3 regions of the Paenibacillus sp. SORGH_AS_0306 genome follow, and region 1 is predicted to be linked to each of the others. Evidence: a T-box and tRNA genes for the amino acid it is inferred to sense, from the RefSeq annotation. Region 1 holds a T-box; the other regions hold tRNA genes.
What was found. A T-box is a leader RNA that pairs with one kind of tRNA and senses whether it is charged. The one in region 1 lies ahead of ileS (isoleucine--tRNA ligase), so its partner is inferred to be a tRNA-Ile.

Region 1 (5,686 bases):
TGTAGTTAGTATTCATTCTCAGAAAAATGTAAAAGTGATTTTGAATGAGCCGCGTAGTTATGATGAGGCTCAAGATATTGCAGACCATTTGCGATCTCACCGATCGGTTATCGTCAATTTACAGCGTGTTCGTATCGATCAAGCGACACGTATTATTGATTTTATGAGCGGTACCGTCTATGCACTTGGAGGCAGTATTTCAAAAATCGGGGGCAACATTTTTCTGTGTACACCGGATACCGTCGAAATTGAGGGCACGATCGCTGAAATTTTAGGCGAAGATTACGAATATAACAAGATGAGGTGACGCAATTTTGGAAACGGCTTTTGCAGTTTTAAATGCTTTATATCGAATCTACACGTATATGATTATTATTTATATTTTGCTGTCCTGGTTGCCTAGCGCGCGTGAAAGTTCTTTTGGGCAAATTTTGGCACGATTAGTAGAACCTTATCTTGCTCCTTTCCGTCGCTTTATACCACCGATTATGGGAGCAATTGATATATCTCCGATTGTAGCTTTATTCGTATTACAATTGGCATTTAGTGGATTAGTATTTTTATTAAGAAGTCTTATTTACTAATCTTGATCATTTTGTAACAAACAATCTATTACACTTGCTCTAAATATGAAAGGTATGAACAACATCATGCAAAGCAATATTTATCATCATTTTCATCCAGATGAGCGAGAGTTTGTGGAACGGGCTGCGGAGTGGATCGATAACGCAGCCCGTTATCATGAGCTAAAGCTGACCGATTTTTTAGATCCACGTCAAGCTTATATTCTGAATATTCTTGCTGCTCGTAATCTAGATGTGCATATTCGTTTGGATGGAGGATCAGAACATTCAGAACGTAAACGTGCCATCATCGGACCGGATTATATGGATTTGGATAACGAAGATATGCAGTTATCAGTATTATCGATCACGCCAGAAGGGCGTAAATTCGCTGATTTGGAACATGGCGATTATATGGGTTCTATTTTGGGACTGGGGATCAAGCGAGGTAAAATTGGAGATATCCACGCGTTGGCGGATGGTTGTCATACGGTGGTATCGTCTGAGATTGCTTCTTATTTGCATCTAAATTTAACACAAGTTCATCGCTTGCATGTAATGACAGAGATTTTACCGATTACTGAATTACAGGTCGCTACTCCAGAATTGCAATCGATGGAGCTAACTGTAGCTTCTTTACGCTTAGATGGGATAGCAAGTGATGTATACCGACTAAGCCGTAGTAAAATCCTGGTGCCAATCAAAGCAGGACGTTGCCGGGTGAATTGGAAAGTAGAAGAAAATCCTTCTCATGCTTTGCAACAAGGCGATATGATTTCTATTCAAGGGCTTGGTCGCTTTAAAGTATTAGAAATGGATGGAATTACAAAAAAAGGAAGATATCGAGTCGAAGTAGGTAAATTTGTTTGATAAAGAATAGAATAGGCTTCTATTTAAATCGTGAATATACAGCAAATTTATTTATTTTTTAACGTCTTTGGCAGGGATATATCCTTATGCGTCGAAATGAAGTATCATAGCAATAACGAGGCAATTCAACGGCCTAAACATTACAGGAGGTGTCCAACATGCCATTAACCCCGCTGGATATACATAATAAGGAATTCTCGCGTCGTTTGCGTGGTTATGACGAAGACGAAGTGAATGAATTTCTAGATCAAGTGATCAAAGATTATGAAGGGGCGATTCGTGAAAACAAAGAACTGCAAAGTCAGTTAATGTCTATTCAAGAACGTCTGGATCATTTTGCAAATCTGGAAGATACGTTGAGCAAAACGATCATTGTTGCTCAAGAAGCGGCAGATGAAGTTCGTAACAATGCGAAAAAAGAAGCTCAATTGATTATTAAAGAATCCGAGAAAAATGCGGATCGTATTATCAATGAGTCTTTATCCAAATCTCGCAAAGTGTCGATGGAAGTAGAAGAGCTCAAAAAACAAGCTTCTATTTACCGCACACGTTTCCGTACATTGGTAGAAGCTCAATTAGAGCTACTTAGCCAAGATGGATGGGATGCTTTGGAAAATCAAACGCGTGAACTTCAACGCACAAGCAATGAACGTGATCGTGAAAGAGATCGTCTAGAAGATCGCGACCGTGACCGCGATAGAGACAGAGATCGTGATAGAGACCGCGATAACGAAGAACAACATAGTTCAGGTGATTTGTACTAAGATTACGGGTTCTAAGTTGACATTTATAGTCTAAAGCGCTATAAATATTCTATAACTTTATTTCAATTGATTCGTGTAGACGAATATAAATATGAACATCAACATTCATTGATAGGGTCAGTAAATTATACATCGTGTTCACAGAGAGTTGGCGGTTGGTGCAAGCCAATGAACATCGTATAATTGAATATCCCCCTGGAGAAGCGAGGCTGAACGAGCATCAAGTAAGCTAAGCCGGAGTGCCAACCGTTACAGAGGCACCGCATCATTTGTGCGGATCTAAGGTGTCACTTCACCTGAATACAGACAAAAACAGTAGAAATACTGGATTTTAGTTTGTATAGAGGTATAAAGGTCGAAGTGAAACAAGGGTGGTAACGCGAGCAACCTCGTCCCTTTTATGGGATGGGGTTTTTTGATGTTTTCATACGGGATAGTTAGAGTGCATTCGATATTAATAGATGGGGAAGGATGACAAAATCATGCAAAGAGTCGATGTCAAAGAAAAAGCACGCACACGGGATTTACGGATTTTAAATAAATGGAATGAGGAAAATACATTCCAACGTTCGATTCAGAATCGGGAAGGTAAGCCTAACTTCGTTTTTTATGAAGGTCCACCAACAGCGAATGGTAAGCCACATATCGGTCACGTTTTGGGACGTGTCATCAAAGATTTTGTCGGTCGTTATCAGACGATGAAAGGATACCGTGTTGTTCGTAAAGCAGGATGGGATACACATGGTCTTCCTGTTGAACTAGGTGTTCAGAAAAAATTAGGAATCTCTCACAAACATGAAATCGAAGAGTATGGTGTAGAGAAATTTATTCAAGAATGTAAAGCAAGTGTATTCGAATATGAGCAACAATGGCGTGATCTTACATCTGGGATTGGATATTGGACTGATCTAGATCATCCATATGTAACGCTTGAAAATAACTATATCGAAAGTGTGTGGAACAATCTTGCGACGATTCATGATAAAGGTCTATTGTATCGTGGACACCGTGTAAGTCCATATTGCCCTGATTGTCAGACAACACTGAGTTCTCATGAAGTTGCTCAAGGATACAAAGATGTCAAAGATTTGAGCGCAACAGCGAAATTCAAGCTTGATGATAGCGGCGAGTATGTTCTTGCTTGGACAACAACACCTTGGACATTGCCTTCTCACGTAGCTTTAGCAGTTAATCCAGATATGGATTATGTACGTGTAAGTCAAGATGGAAGTGTGTATATCGTTGCTAAAAATTTGGTAGACGATGTGATGAAAGATGGTAAAGGCGAATACGAAGTACTGAGCACATTAAAAGGTGCAGAATTAGTAGGCAAAACGTATGCTCCGCCATTTAACTATTTTACAGCAGAAAAAGCGAACATCATTCTAGGAGCAGACTTTGTTACCGATGCAAGTGGTACAGGTATTGTTCATATGGCGCCAGCACATGGTGAAGATGATTACCGTGTATGTCGTGAAAATGGTATTAGCTTTGTGAATATGGTAGATCTAGAAGGTAAATTTGTAGCTGAAGTGACTGATTTTGCAGGTCGTTTTGTAAAAGATTGCGATATCGATATCGTGCGTTTGTTGTCTGAAAAAGATCGTTTGTTCAGCAAAGAAAGATATGAGCATACGTATCCATTCTGCTGGCGTTGTGATACACCACTATTATACTATGCAATGGATAGTTGGTTTATCCAAACGACAGCCGTTAAAGAACAATTGATCGCTAACAATAAAGAAGTAGAATGGTATCCAGGTCATATCCGTGATGGACGTTTTGGTAAATTTTTGGAAGACTTGGTGGACTGGAATATTAGTCGTGATCGTTATTGGGGTACACCGCTTAACGTATGGGTATGCGCAGAAACAGGTGAGCAGTTTGCACCGCACAGTATTGCAGAACTTCGCGCGCGCGCGATTGGTGATGTGCCTGAAAATATCGAACTACACAAACCGTATGTAGATGATATCAAAGTACGTAGTTCATGTGGTCAATATGAGATGTTCCGTACACCGGAAGTGATCGATGTATGGTTTGATAGTGGATCAATGCCATTTGCGCAACAGCATTATCCTTTTGAAAATCAAGATACATTCCAGGAGCAGTTCCCGGCAGATATGATCTGTGAAGGTATCGATCAGACGCGTGGTTGGTTCTACAGTCTACTTGCGGTATCTACATTAATCACAGGCAAAGCTCCTTACAAAGCAGTTATGGCGACAGGTCATGTATTGGATGAACAAGGACAGAAAATGTCCAAGTCTAAAGGAAATGTAATCGATCCGTGGGAAGTCATTGATGAATACGGAACAGATGCTTTCCGCTGGGCATTGCTATCTGATAGTGCGCCATGGAACAGTAAACGTTTCTCCAAAGGTATCGTAGGTGAAGCGAAATCCAAAATGGTGGATACACTTGTAAATACACATGCATTTATGACATTGTATGCAACGATTGATGGATTCGATCCAGCAGAACATCCTTTCCAACCGTCAGAGCATAAGTTGGATCGTTGGATTCTGTCTCGTCTGAACAGTTTGATCAAGCAAGTTGAAAAAGGGCTTGCTGTAAATGATTTCTTAAATGCTTCCAAAGCGATTGAAGCTTTTGTAGATGAATTGAGTAACTGGTATATCCGTCGCTCGCGTGACCGTTTCTGGGGTAGTGGTCTAACAGAAGACAAATTAGATGCTTACCGTACTTTAACGGAAGTCCTATTAACAACAGCTAAATTGATTGCACCATTTACACCAATGTTAGCGGAAGATATCTATCTTAACCTCAGCAGTGGCGAAAGTGTGCATATGGATGATTATCCTGTTGCCAATGAAGACTTGATCGATCTTGAGTTAGAACGCGATATGGAAACAGCTCGTCGCATTGTCGAACTAGCACGTAATGTACGTAATGAGACAGGTCTCAAAACACGTCAACCTTTATCTGAATTGATCGTTTCGCTGGACAAAGATTTTGATTTGACCAGCTATGAATCAATCATCAAAGACGAGATCAACGTGAAAGGTATTCATACCGAAACCGATGATTCTGGATTTGTAGACTTTACATTGAAATTAAACCTTAAAGTAGCCGGTAAAAAATACGGTAAAAATGTAGGCTTCTTGCAAAACTTCTTTAAAGGCATGTCTGTAGAAGAAACACGTAAAGTGGTTGAAGATGGATTCTTGCATATTCTTTCACCAGAAGGCGAAGAGCTACAAGTGACGAATGAAGAATTATTAGTAGAGAAAAAAGCGAAGTCTGGATTTGCTTCTGCTTCAGGGTATGGTCTAACAGTGGCACTCAATACAGATGTAACACCTGAACTAGAGCAAGAAGGATGGGTACGTGAAATTGTACGTGCGGTTCAAGACTATCGTAAAAAATTAGATCTACCTATCGAAAAATACGTGAATTTAACGTTGTCTGTGAACGATGATCTTCGTCAAGCAATCCAAACATTTGATCATGTATTACGTGAAAATG
Region 2 (5,686 bases), 1.8 Mb from region 1:
GGCACCCCTTCTCCCGAAGTTACGGGGTCATTTTGCCGAGTTCCTTAACGAGAGTTCTTCCGCGCGCCTTAGAATTCTCTTCTCACCCACCTGTGTCGGTTTACGGTACGGGCACCTGCTTCCTGGCTAGAGACTTTTCTTGGCAGTGTGAAATCATGACCTTCGCTACTCTAATTTTCGCTCCTCATCACAGCCTGGCCTTGTGGTATGCGGATTTGCCTACATACCAGCCTCACTGCTTGAACGGACATCCATCAGTCCGCGTCACTATCCTCCTGCGTCATCCCATTGCTCATAACGGCTTTCGGTGGTACAGGAATTTCAACCTGTTGTCCGTCGACTACGCCTTTCGGCCTCGCCTTAGGTCCCGACTTACCCTGAGAGGACGAGCCTTCCTCAGGAATCCTTGGGTTTTCGGCGGATCAGATTCTCACTGATCTTTTCGTTACTCATACCGGCATTCTCACTTGAATGAGGTCCAGCGCTCCTTGCGGTACACCTTCAATCTTCATTCAACGCTCCCCTACCCCTGATACTAACGTATCAAGCCATAGCTTCGGTGGTGTGTTTAGCCCCGTTACATTTTCGGCGCAAAGTCACTCGACCAGTGAGCTATTACGCACTCTTTCAATGGTGGCTGCTTCTAAGCCAACATCCTGGTTGTCTGTGCAACTTCACATCCTTTCCCACTTAACACACACTTGGGGACCTTAGCTGATGGTCTGGGCTGTTTCCCTTTCGACAATGGATCTTAGCACTCACTGTCTGACTCCCGGAATAAAGTCTGTGGCATTCGGAGTTTGACTGAACTTGGTAACCCTTGCGGGCCCCGCATCCAATCAGTGCTCTACCTCCACGACTCACCTTCCGAGGCTAGCCCTAAAGCTATTTCGGGGAGAACCAGCTATCTCCAGGTTCGATTGGAATTTCTCCGCTACCCCCACCTCATCCCCGCACTTTTCAACGTGCGTGGGTTCGGGCCTCCAGTACGTGTTACCGTACCTTCACCCTGGACAGGGGTAGATCACCTGGTTTCGGGTCTACGTCCACGTACTTAGTCGCCCTATTCAGACTCGCTTTCGCTGCGGCTCCGGCTTTTCACCTTAACCTTGCACGGGAACGTAACTCGCCGGTTCATTCTACAAAAGGCACGCCATCACCCAGTAATAGGGCTCTGACTTTTTGTAAGCACACGGTTTCAGGTTCTATTTCACTCCCCTTCCGGGGTCCTTTTCACCTTTCCCTCACGGTACTGCTTCACTATCGGTCGCTAGGGAGTATTTAGCCTTACCAGATGGTCCTGGCAGATTCATACGGGGTTTCACGTGCCCCGCACTACTCGGGATCCGTCTCGGAGAGAGCATCATTTCATCTACAGGGCTTTCACCTTTTTTAGCGGGCCTTTCCAGACCTCTTCAACTACGATACTCCTTTGTAACTCCAAAGAGACGTCCCACAACCCCAACAAGCAAGCTCATTGGTTTGGGCTGTTCCGCGTTCGCTCGCCGCTACTGACGGAATCACTCTTGTTTTCTGTTCCTGAGGGTACTTAGATGTTTCAGTTCCCCTCGTCTGCCTCTGCACACCCTATGTATTCAGGTGTGAGTAACTGGAGATGAATCCAGTTAGGTTTCCCCATTCGGACATCCCCGGATCACAGCTTGCTTACAGCTCCCCGAGGCCTTATCGTTGTTCGCCACGTCCTTCATCGGCTCCTAGCGCCTAGGCATCCACCGTGTGCTCTTAGTAGCTTAACCTAAGTGTTTCTAAATCAATAGAAACGGTGTATTTCAATTTCTCGCCTACCACTGTTTACACAGTTTGTAGAGAAGAAACCTTCTAAAACGCGATGTTTCGTTTTCGGTATCCAGTTTTCAAGGATCAACTTGGGTAAAAATAATATGGTGGAGCCAAGCGGGATCGAACCGCTGACCTCCTGCGTGCAAGGCAGGCGCTCTCCCAGCTGAGCTATGGCCCCATAATTGGGAAGTAAATCTATATGGTGGGCCCTAGTGGACTCGAACCACCGACCTCACCCTTATCAGGGGTGCGCTCTAACCAGCTGAGCTAAGGGCCCGTATTGTAAGATTCTTTTCGACATGAAAAGAATGCGCTTGGCGGCGTCCTACTCTCCCAGGACCCTGCGGTCCAAGTACCATCGGCGCTGGAGGGCTTAACGGTCGTGTTCGGGATGGGTACGTGTGGAACCCCTCCGCCATCGCCACCAAACGATGAAACATACGGTAAATATTGAGAAGATTGACCTCTCAAAACTAAACAACGAGTGAGTGGTGTCACCACTTGGGTGACCACAGATCCACCGGAGTGTTCTGCGTTTGTCTTTCCCGAAAGAAAGACGTTCGAATGTTTCCGTTGCAGGAAACGATTCTCCATAGAAAGGAGGTGATCCAGCCGCACCTTCCGATACGGCTACCTTGTTACGACTTCACCCCAATCATCTACCCCACCTTCGGCGGCTGGCTCCTTGCGGTTACCCCACCGACTTCGGGTGTTGCAAACTCTCGTGGTGTGACGGGCGGTGTGTACAAGACCCGGGAACGTATTCACCGCGGCATGCTGATCCGCGATTACTAGCAATTCCGACTTCATGCAGGCGAGTTGCAGCCTGCAATCCGAACTGAGACCGGCTTTTAAGGATTGGCTCCATCTTGCGATATTGCTTCCCGTTGTACCGGCCATTGTAGTACGTGTGTAGCCCAAGTCATAAGGGGCATGATGATTTGACGTCATCCCCACCTTCCTCCGGTTTGTCACCGGCAGTCTGCTTAGAGTGCCCACCATAATGTGCTGGCAACTAAGCATAAGGGTTGCGCTCGTTGCGGGACTTAACCCAACATCTCACGACACGAGCTGACGACAACCATGCACCACCTGTCTCCTTTGTCCCGAAGGAAAAGACTATCTCTAGTCCGGTCAAAGGGATGTCAAGACTTGGTAAGGTTCTTCGCGTTGCTTCGAATTAAACCACATACTCCACTGCTTGTGCGGGTCCCCGTCAATTCCTTTGAGTTTCAGTCTTGCGACCGTACTCCCCAGGCGGAATGCTTAATGTGTTAACTTCGGCACCAAGGGTATCGAAACCCCTAACACCTAGCATTCATCGTTTACGGCGTGGACTACCAGGGTATCTAATCCTGTTTGCTCCCCACGCTTTCGCGCCTCAGCGTCAGTTACAGCCCAGAAAGTCGCCTTCGCCACTGGTGTTCCTCCACATCTCTACGCATTTCACCGCTACACGTGGAATTCCACTTTCCTCTTCTGTACTCAAGCTCTCCAGTTTCCAGTGCGACCCAAGGTTGAGCCTTGGGCTGTGACACCGGACTTAAAAAGCCGCCTGCGCGCGCTTTACGCCCAATAATTCCGGACAACGCTTGCCCCCTACGTATTACCGCGGCTGCTGGCACGTAGTTAGCCGGGGCTTTCTTCTCAGGTACCGTCACTCCGAGTTCAGTTACTCACTCAGACGTTCTTCCCTGGCAACAGAGCTTTACGATCCGAAAACCTTCATCACTCACGCGGCGTTGCTCCGTCAGACTTGCGTCCATTGCGGAAGATTCCCTACTGCTGCCTCCCGTAGGAGTCTGGGCCGTGTCTCAGTCCCAGTGTGGCCGATCACCCTCTCAGGTCGGCTACGCATCGTCGCCTTGGTGAGCCGTTACCTCACCAACTAGCTAATGCGCCGCAGGCCCATCCTCAAGTGACAGATTGCTCCGTCTTTCCAAATTCGTTCAGGCGAACAAATCATGTATTCGGTATTAGCTACCGTTTCCGGTAGTTGTCCCAAGCTTGAGGGCAGGTTGCCTACGTGTTACTCACCCGTCCGCCGCTAAGAATGAAAGAAGCAAGCTTCCTTCATTCTCCGCTCGACTTGCATGTATTAGGCACGCCGCCAGCGTTCGTCCTGAGCCAGGATCAAACTCTCCATAAAGTGTTTGACTTGCTCAATTTGAAACTGGCGAGAACCGAAGTTCTCTATTTTGTAAAGGTCGGCTAAGACCTTCATTACTCACTCGTTGTTCAGTTTTCAAAGATCAAACATTTCGTTTGTTTTGCTTTTGTGCACCGACGCGTTATCGCATCAGCAACTCTTATAATATATCATGCTCATTTCATTTCGTCAACACTTTTTTTCAATCTTTTTTTTAGCTCTATAAGATGAAGCTTTATATTTAGATTAAAACGCTTTGTTAAGCATTGGTGTCAGAAATAAAATGACCGTTGATTAATATAGCACGAATATTTAATAAACGTCAACTATTTATTTAAACTGTTTTTACAATTGATATTGAATTGAGATCTATTGGTGGCTAACTTGCTTTGTATTTATAAATAAAAAGGCACTAAAGCCTTTAATACTGGGCTTTGTGCCTTTTTAAATATGTCTATTAATCCGTAAGAGATATCCATCCACCTCTTACAATTCTCGGCGTCCTTCTAATGCTTTGGATAATGTAACTTCATCCGCATATTCTAGATCTCCACCTACAGGTAATCCATGAGCAATTCTTGTGACTTTGATATTGAAAGGTTTGACCAGCCGAGAAATATACATAGCAGTCGCTTCGCCTTCAATATTTGGGTTAGTTGCCAGAATGATTTCTTGTACACGCTCATCGCTAAGACGATTTAATAGCTCTTTTAATTTGATATCATCAGGGCCAATACCTTCAATAGGAGAAATCGCTCCATGTAACACATGATAGTATCCATCAAATTCTCTAGTACGTTCCATCGCTACTAGATCTTTGGCTTCCTGTATAACACAAATAACAGAGGCATCTCTCGTCTTATCCTGACAAATCTGACATGGATCTGTGTCTGTGATATTACCACATACAGAACAGTAGTGGAGATTACGCTTTACATTAACCAGAGCCTTAGCAAAATCGATCACGTCGTCTTCCTTCATACGGAGCACATGAAAAGCAAGTCGCCCTGCTGTTTTGGGTCCGACTCCCGGCAAGTGTGTAAAGGCTTCTATCAGTTTGGCAATCGGTTCGGGATAATACAATACAGCGATCTCCTTTGAGAACAGTCATTTTGTTAATGACAATTCGTTATTTTAGAACAGGCCTGGAATATTCATACCGCCTGTAAATTTACCCATATCTTTATTAGCAAGCTCTTCCGCTTTGCCCATAGCATCATTAACAGCAGCGATTACTAGATCTTGTAGCATTTCTACATCGTCTGGATCTACTGCTTCTGGTTTGATCGTAATTGCTGTTACTTTTTTATGTCCATTGACTTGTACTGTAACTACACCGCCACCAGAGCTACCTTCTAATGTTTTAGTACCTAGTTCTTCCTGCGCTTTTAACATTTGTTCCTGCATTTTTTTAACTTGTTTCATCATTTGGTTCATGTTACCCATTATGATCATCTCCTCAATTAAAGTATACGTCTTTGTATTACAGCTATTCTTTGACAACAACTAAGCTTTCGCCAAATAGTTGAATCGCTTCGTCTACTAGCGGTTCGCCAGCATTTTCACCTTCGTGTTCTAGCTCTAATGCTTCTACAGGATCTTCATGAGCTCCTTCTATCGCTTCTAACCAATCTTTTTGCATCATAGTGACCAATCGGTGAGAACTTCCTAGAACTTCTTCTAGTACAGACTCTACGATCTGCTTATTCACAGACTTTTCAATCGTTTCCCGATGCA
Region 3 (5,686 bases), 680 kb from region 1:
TCTTTCCGTCTTGTCGCGGGTAACCTGCATCTTCACAGGTATTAAAATTTCACCGGATCTCTCGTTGAGACAGCGCCCAAATCGTTACGCCATTCGTGCGGGTCAGAATTTACCTGACAAGGAATTTCGCTACCTTAGGACCGTTATAGTTACGGCCGCCGTTTACTGGGGCTTCGGTTCATAGCTTCGCTTGCGCTAACCACTCCCCTTAACCTTCCAGCACCGGGCAGGCGTCAGCCCGTATACTTCGCCTTGCGGCTTCGCACAGACCTGTGTTTTTGCTAAACAGTCGCTTGGGCCTTTTCACTGCGGCCCCCTCGTGCTATTCACACTACCGGGGCACCCCTTCTCCCGAAGTTACGGGGTCATTTTGCCGAGTTCCTTAACGAGAGTTCTTCCGCGCGCCTTAGAATTCTCTTCTCACCCACCTGTGTCGGTTTACGGTACGGGCACCTGCTTCCTGGCTAGAGACTTTTCTTGGCAGTGTGAAATCATGACCTTCGCTACTACAATTTTCGCTCCTCATCACAGCCTGGCCTTGCGGTATGCGGATTTGCCTACATACCAGCCTCACTGCTTGAACGGACATCCATCAGTCCGCGTCACTATCCTCCTGCGTCATCCCATTGCTCATAACGGCTTTCGGTGGTACAGGAATTTCAACCTGTTGTCCGTCGACTACGCCTTTCGGCCTCGCCTTAGGTCCCGACTTACCCTGAGAGGACGAGCCTTCCTCAGGAATCCTTGGGTTTTCGGCGGATCAGATTCTCACTGATCTTTTCGTTACTCATACCGGCATTCTCACTTGAATGAGGTCCAGCGCTCCTTGCGGTACACCTTCAATCTTCATTCAACGCTCCCCTACCCCTGATACTAACGTATCAAGCCATAGCTTCGGTGGTGTGTTTAGCCCCGTTACATTTTCGGCGCAAAGTCACTCGACCAGTGAGCTATTACGCACTCTTTCAATGGTGGCTGCTTCTAAGCCAACATCCTGGTTGTCTGTGCAACTTCACATCCTTTCCCACTTAACACACACTTGGGGACCTTAGCTGATGGTCTGGGCTGTTTCCCTTTCGACAATGGATCTTAGCACTCACTGTCTGACTCCCGGAATAAAGTCTGTGGCATTCGGAGTTTGACTGAACTTGGTAACCCTTGCGGGCCCCGCATCCAATCAGTGCTCTACCTCCACGACTCACCTTCCGAGGCTAGCCCTAAAGCTATTTCGGGGAGAACCAGCTATCTCCAGGTTCGATTGGAATTTCTCCGCTACCCCCACCTCATCCCCGCACTTTTCAACGTGCGTGGGTTCGGGCCTCCAGTACGTGTTACCGTACCTTCACCCTGGACAGGGGTAGATCACCTGGTTTCGGGTCTACGTCCACGTACTCAGTCGCCCTATTCAGACTCGCTTTCGCTGCGGCTCCGGCTTTTCACCTTAACCTTGCACGGGAACGTAACTCGCCGGTTCATTCTACAAAAGGCACGCCATCACCCATAAAACGGGCTCTGACTTTTTGTAAGCACACGGTTTCAGGTTCTATTTCACTCCCCTTCCGGGGTCCTTTTCACCTTTCCCTCACGGTACTGCTTCACTATCGGTCGCTAGGGAGTATTTAGCCTTACCAGATGGTCCTGGCAGATTCATACGGGGTTTCACGTGCCCCGCACTACTCGGGATCCGTCTCGGAGAGAGCATCATTTCATCTACAGGGCTTTCACCTTTTTTAGCGGGCCTTTCCAGACCTCTTCAATTACGATACTCCTTTGTAACTCCAAAGAGACGTCCCACAACCCCAACAAGCAAGCTCATTGGTTTGGGCTGTTCCGCGTTCGCTCGCCGCTACTGACGGAATCACTCTTGTTTTCTGTTCCTGAGGGTACTTAGATGTTTCAGTTCCCCTCGTCTGCCTCTGCACACCCTATGTATTCAGGTGTGAGTAACTGGAGATGAATCCAGTTAGGTTTCCCCATTCGGACATCCCCGGATCACAGCTTGCTTACAGCTCCCCGAGGCCTTATCGTTGTTCGCCACGTCCTTCATCGGCTCCTAGCGCCTAGGCATCCACCGTGTGCTCTTAGTAGCTTAACCTAAGTGTTTCTATAAATAGAAACGGTGTATTTCAATTTCTCGCCTACCACTGTTTACACAGTTTGTAGAGAAGAAACCTTCTAAAACGCGATGTTTCGTTTTCGGTATCCAGTTTTCAAGGATCAACTTGGGTAAAAATAATATGGTGGAGCCAAGCGGGATCGAACCGCTGACCTCCTGCGTGCAAGGCAGGCGCTCTCCCAGCTGAGCTATGGCCCCATAATTGGGAAGTAAATCTATATGGTGGGCCCTAGTGGACTCGAACCACCGACCTCACCCTTATCAGGGGTGCGCTCTAACCAGCTGAGCTAAGGGCCCGTATTGTAAGATTCTTTTCGACATGAAAAGAATGCGCTTGGCGGCGTCCTACTCTCCCAGGACCCTGCGGTCCAAGTACCATCGGCGCTGGAGGGCTTAACGGTCGTGTTCGGGATGGGTACGTGTGGAACCCCTCCGCCATCGCCACCAAACGATGAAACATACGGTAAATATTGAGAAGATTGACCTCTCAAAACTAAACAACGAGTGAGTGGTGTCACCACTTGGGTGACCACAGATCCACCGGAGTGTTCTGCGTTTGTCTTTCCCGAAAGAAAGACGTTCGAATGTTTCCGTTGCAGGAAACGATTCTCCATAGAAAGGAGGTGATCCAGCCGCACCTTCCGATACGGCTACCTTGTTACGACTTCACCCCAATCATCTACCCCACCTTCGGCGGCTGGCTCCTTGCGGTTACCCCACCGACTTCGGGTGTTGCAAACTCTCGTGGTGTGACGGGCGGTGTGTACAAGACCCGGGAACGTATTCACCGCGGCATGCTGATCCGCGATTACTAGCAATTCCGACTTCATGCAGGCGAGTTGCAGCCTGCAATCCGAACTGAGACCGGCTTTTAAGGATTGGCTCCATCTTGCGATATTGCTTCCCGTTGTACCGGCCATTGTAGTACGTGTGTAGCCCAAGTCATAAGGGGCATGATGATTTGACGTCATCCCCACCTTCCTCCGGTTTGTCACCGGCAGTCTGCTTAGAGTGCCCACCATGATGTGCTGGCAACTAAGCATAAGGGTTGCGCTCGTTGCGGGACTTAACCCAACATCTCACGACACGAGCTGACGACAACCATGCACCACCTGTCTCCTTTGTCCCGAAGGAAAAGACTATCTCTAGTCCGGTCAAAGGGATGTCAAGACTTGGTAAGGTTCTTCGCGTTGCTTCGAATTAAACCACATACTCCACTGCTTGTGCGGGTCCCCGTCAATTCCTTTGAGTTTCAGTCTTGCGACCGTACTCCCCAGGCGGAATGCTTAATGTGTTAACTTCGGCACCAAGGGTATCGAAACCCCTAACACCTAGCATTCATCGTTTACGGCGTGGACTACCAGGGTATCTAATCCTGTTTGCTCCCCACGCTTTCGCGCCTCAGCGTCAGTTACAGCCCAGAAAGTCGCCTTCGCCACTGGTGTTCCTCCACATCTCTACGCATTTCACCGCTACACGTGGAATTCCACTTTCCTCTTCTGTACTCAAGCTCTCCAGTTTCCAGTGCGACCCAAGGTTGAGCCTTGGGCTGTGACACCGGACTTAAAAAGCCGCCTGCGCGCGCTTTACGCCCAATAATTCCGGACAACGCTTGCCCCCTACGTATTACCGCGGCTGCTGGCACGTAGTTAGCCGGGGCTTTCTTCTCAGGTACCGTCACTCTGAGTGCAGTTACTCACTCAGACGTTCTTCCCTGGCAACAGAGCTTTACGATCCGAAAACCTTCATCACTCACGCGGCGTTGCTCCGTCAGACTTGCGTCCATTGCGGAAGATTCCCTACTGCTGCCTCCCGTAGGAGTCTGGGCCGTGTCTCAGTCCCAGTGTGGCCGATCACCCTCTCAGGTCGGCTACGCATCGTCGCCTTGGTGAGCCGTTACCTCACCAACTAGCTAATGCGCCGCAGGCCCATCCTCAAGTGACAGATTGCTCCGTCTTTCCAAATTCGTTCAGGCGAACAAATCATGTATTCGGTATTAGCTACCGTTTCCGGTAGTTGTCCCAAGCTTGAGGGCAGGTTGCCTACGTGTTACTCACCCGTCCGCCGCTAAGTATCAAAGAAGCAAGCTTCTTATCAACTCCGCTCGACTTGCATGTATTAGGCACGCCGCCAGCGTTCGTCCTGAGCCAGGATCAAACTCTCCATAAAGTGTTTGACTTGCTCAATTTGAAACTGGCGAGAACCGAAGTTCTCTATTTTGTAAAGGTCGGCTAAGACCTTTGTTTACTCACTCGTTGTTCAGTTTTCAAAGATCAAACATTTCGTTTGTTTTGCTTTTGTGCACCGACGCGTTATCGCATCAGCAACTCTTATAATATATCATGCTCATTTCATTTAGTCAACACTTTTTTTCAAGAAGTTTTTTTCTTCCTTCGTAATCTTTCATTTACTTATAGAAGAATATATAGTGTTAATCGCTGTATCCGTTGAAGCGGAACGTTTTATAATTTATCACAGATTGTTAACACAAGTCAACTACTTATTTAGCAAATTATTATAGATTGGATATTGCCGTATTCCGCTTCGTTAGTGAACGTTGATTTCTTCAGTTGTTATCGGTTAAGCCAATAGCGAATTTCTCTTTCTCCACCTGCTTGTTCTGGTCTCCATGATACGACTTCATTGATCAATGACCGAAATACAAGTTTGCGAATAACCATAGGTAGCATATTGCCTACATGAGATAAGTCAGGATGCTGTAACAGTTCTTTGACACTCCATGGTTGCTTACGGCTGCGAAGCACTTGGAATAGTATAGATGAACATTCTCTCATTTTGGACATGACTGAAAATTCGCATGCTAGTAATACTAACTCTACTCGCTGCTCCATCGTCTCTGTACTGAATGCTAGTTGTTCATATAATTTGTAAACGTCTAGCTTGCATGTCCTTACTTGTTCCCATACTGCTGATTCAGGATAGATTCCTTTTTCAGATAGATCAATTCTTGCCCAGTGTTGTAATGCTTGAAAAATACTATTATAAGCATCCATGACTTGATTCTGTTTCATATGGTGCTTGGCTTCTACGTATTGTGTTAGAAATTGTGTAAATTCTAAAAATATACGACGCTCACGCAAAGGACTGGAAAAGTGTATAAATTGTTTTCTTAAATGATCTACTTGTTCATTGGTATCCCAGAGCAATTCCCCTTTGAGGAAATGTTCGATCATAATACGGTTATCTCCAGTGATCATACATTGTTCTAGAATGTCTTGATCGACATAGATAACTTGTACATGTGTATTTGATCCATCAATACGATGTTCGATAACTTCTACCTGCTCATGATAACTGCATACTACAATAATAAGAACTTCAAAATCATGTAAAAGTGAACCATTGAATTGCTGGTTTTGGCCTTTCGATGCAACCGCTCCGATAATCTTATGGTTATTGGAATGTGCATGTAGAAAAGAAAGATTAGTTAATTCCACGTTGTCCTCCTTCATTTGGTTGAAAGTTGACTCATTGTTTTTATCGCTATAGAACTTATTTCTACAATTTGGAATCCCTTTCCTGCTTGAAATGTGAGTATTTCTATAAAAA

Region 2: it encodes a tRNA-Ile, which carries the amino acid that the T-box ahead of ileS (isoleucine--tRNA ligase) is inferred to sense. The anticodon was not compared.
Region 3: it encodes a tRNA-Ile, which carries the amino acid that the T-box ahead of ileS (isoleucine--tRNA ligase) is inferred to sense. The anticodon was not compared.

Annotation. Positions count from the first base shown of each region.
Region 1 is NZ_JAUTBP010000001.1:2,851,689-2,857,374, reverse strand. It holds gene QE450_RS12410 (cell division protein SepF) at 1-307, shown strand, start outside; gene QE450_RS12405 (YggT family protein) at 312-584, shown strand; gene QE450_RS12400 (YlmH family RNA-binding protein) at 651-1,433, shown strand; partial or broken gene QE450_RS12395 (DivIVA domain-containing protein) at 1,592-2,095, shown strand; T-box leader at 2,297-2,597, shown strand; gene ileS (isoleucine--tRNA ligase) at 2,680-5,686, shown strand, end outside.
Region 2 is NZ_JAUTBP010000001.1:4,699,414-4,705,099, reverse strand. It holds rRNA gene QE450_RS20775 (23S ribosomal RNA) at 1-1,757, opposite strand, end outside; tRNA gene QE450_RS20770 (tRNA-Ala) at 1,903-1,978, opposite strand; tRNA gene QE450_RS20765 (tRNA-Ile) at 2,001-2,077, opposite strand; rRNA gene rrf (5S ribosomal RNA) at 2,113-2,229, opposite strand; rRNA gene QE450_RS20755 (16S ribosomal RNA) at 2,397-3,949, opposite strand; gene recR (recombination mediator RecR) at 4,436-5,032, opposite strand; gene QE450_RS20745 (YbaB/EbfC family nucleoid-associated protein) at 5,084-5,395, opposite strand; gene dnaX (DNA polymerase III subunit gamma/tau) at 5,439-5,686, opposite strand, start outside.
Region 3 is NZ_JAUTBP010000001.1:3,534,142-3,539,827, forward strand. It holds rRNA gene QE450_RS15490 (23S ribosomal RNA) at 1-2,095, opposite strand, end outside; tRNA gene QE450_RS15495 (tRNA-Ala) at 2,239-2,314, opposite strand; tRNA gene QE450_RS15500 (tRNA-Ile) at 2,337-2,413, opposite strand; rRNA gene rrf (5S ribosomal RNA) at 2,449-2,565, opposite strand; rRNA gene QE450_RS15510 (16S ribosomal RNA) at 2,733-4,285, opposite strand; gene QE450_RS15515 (nucleotidyltransferase-like protein) at 4,690-5,574, opposite strand.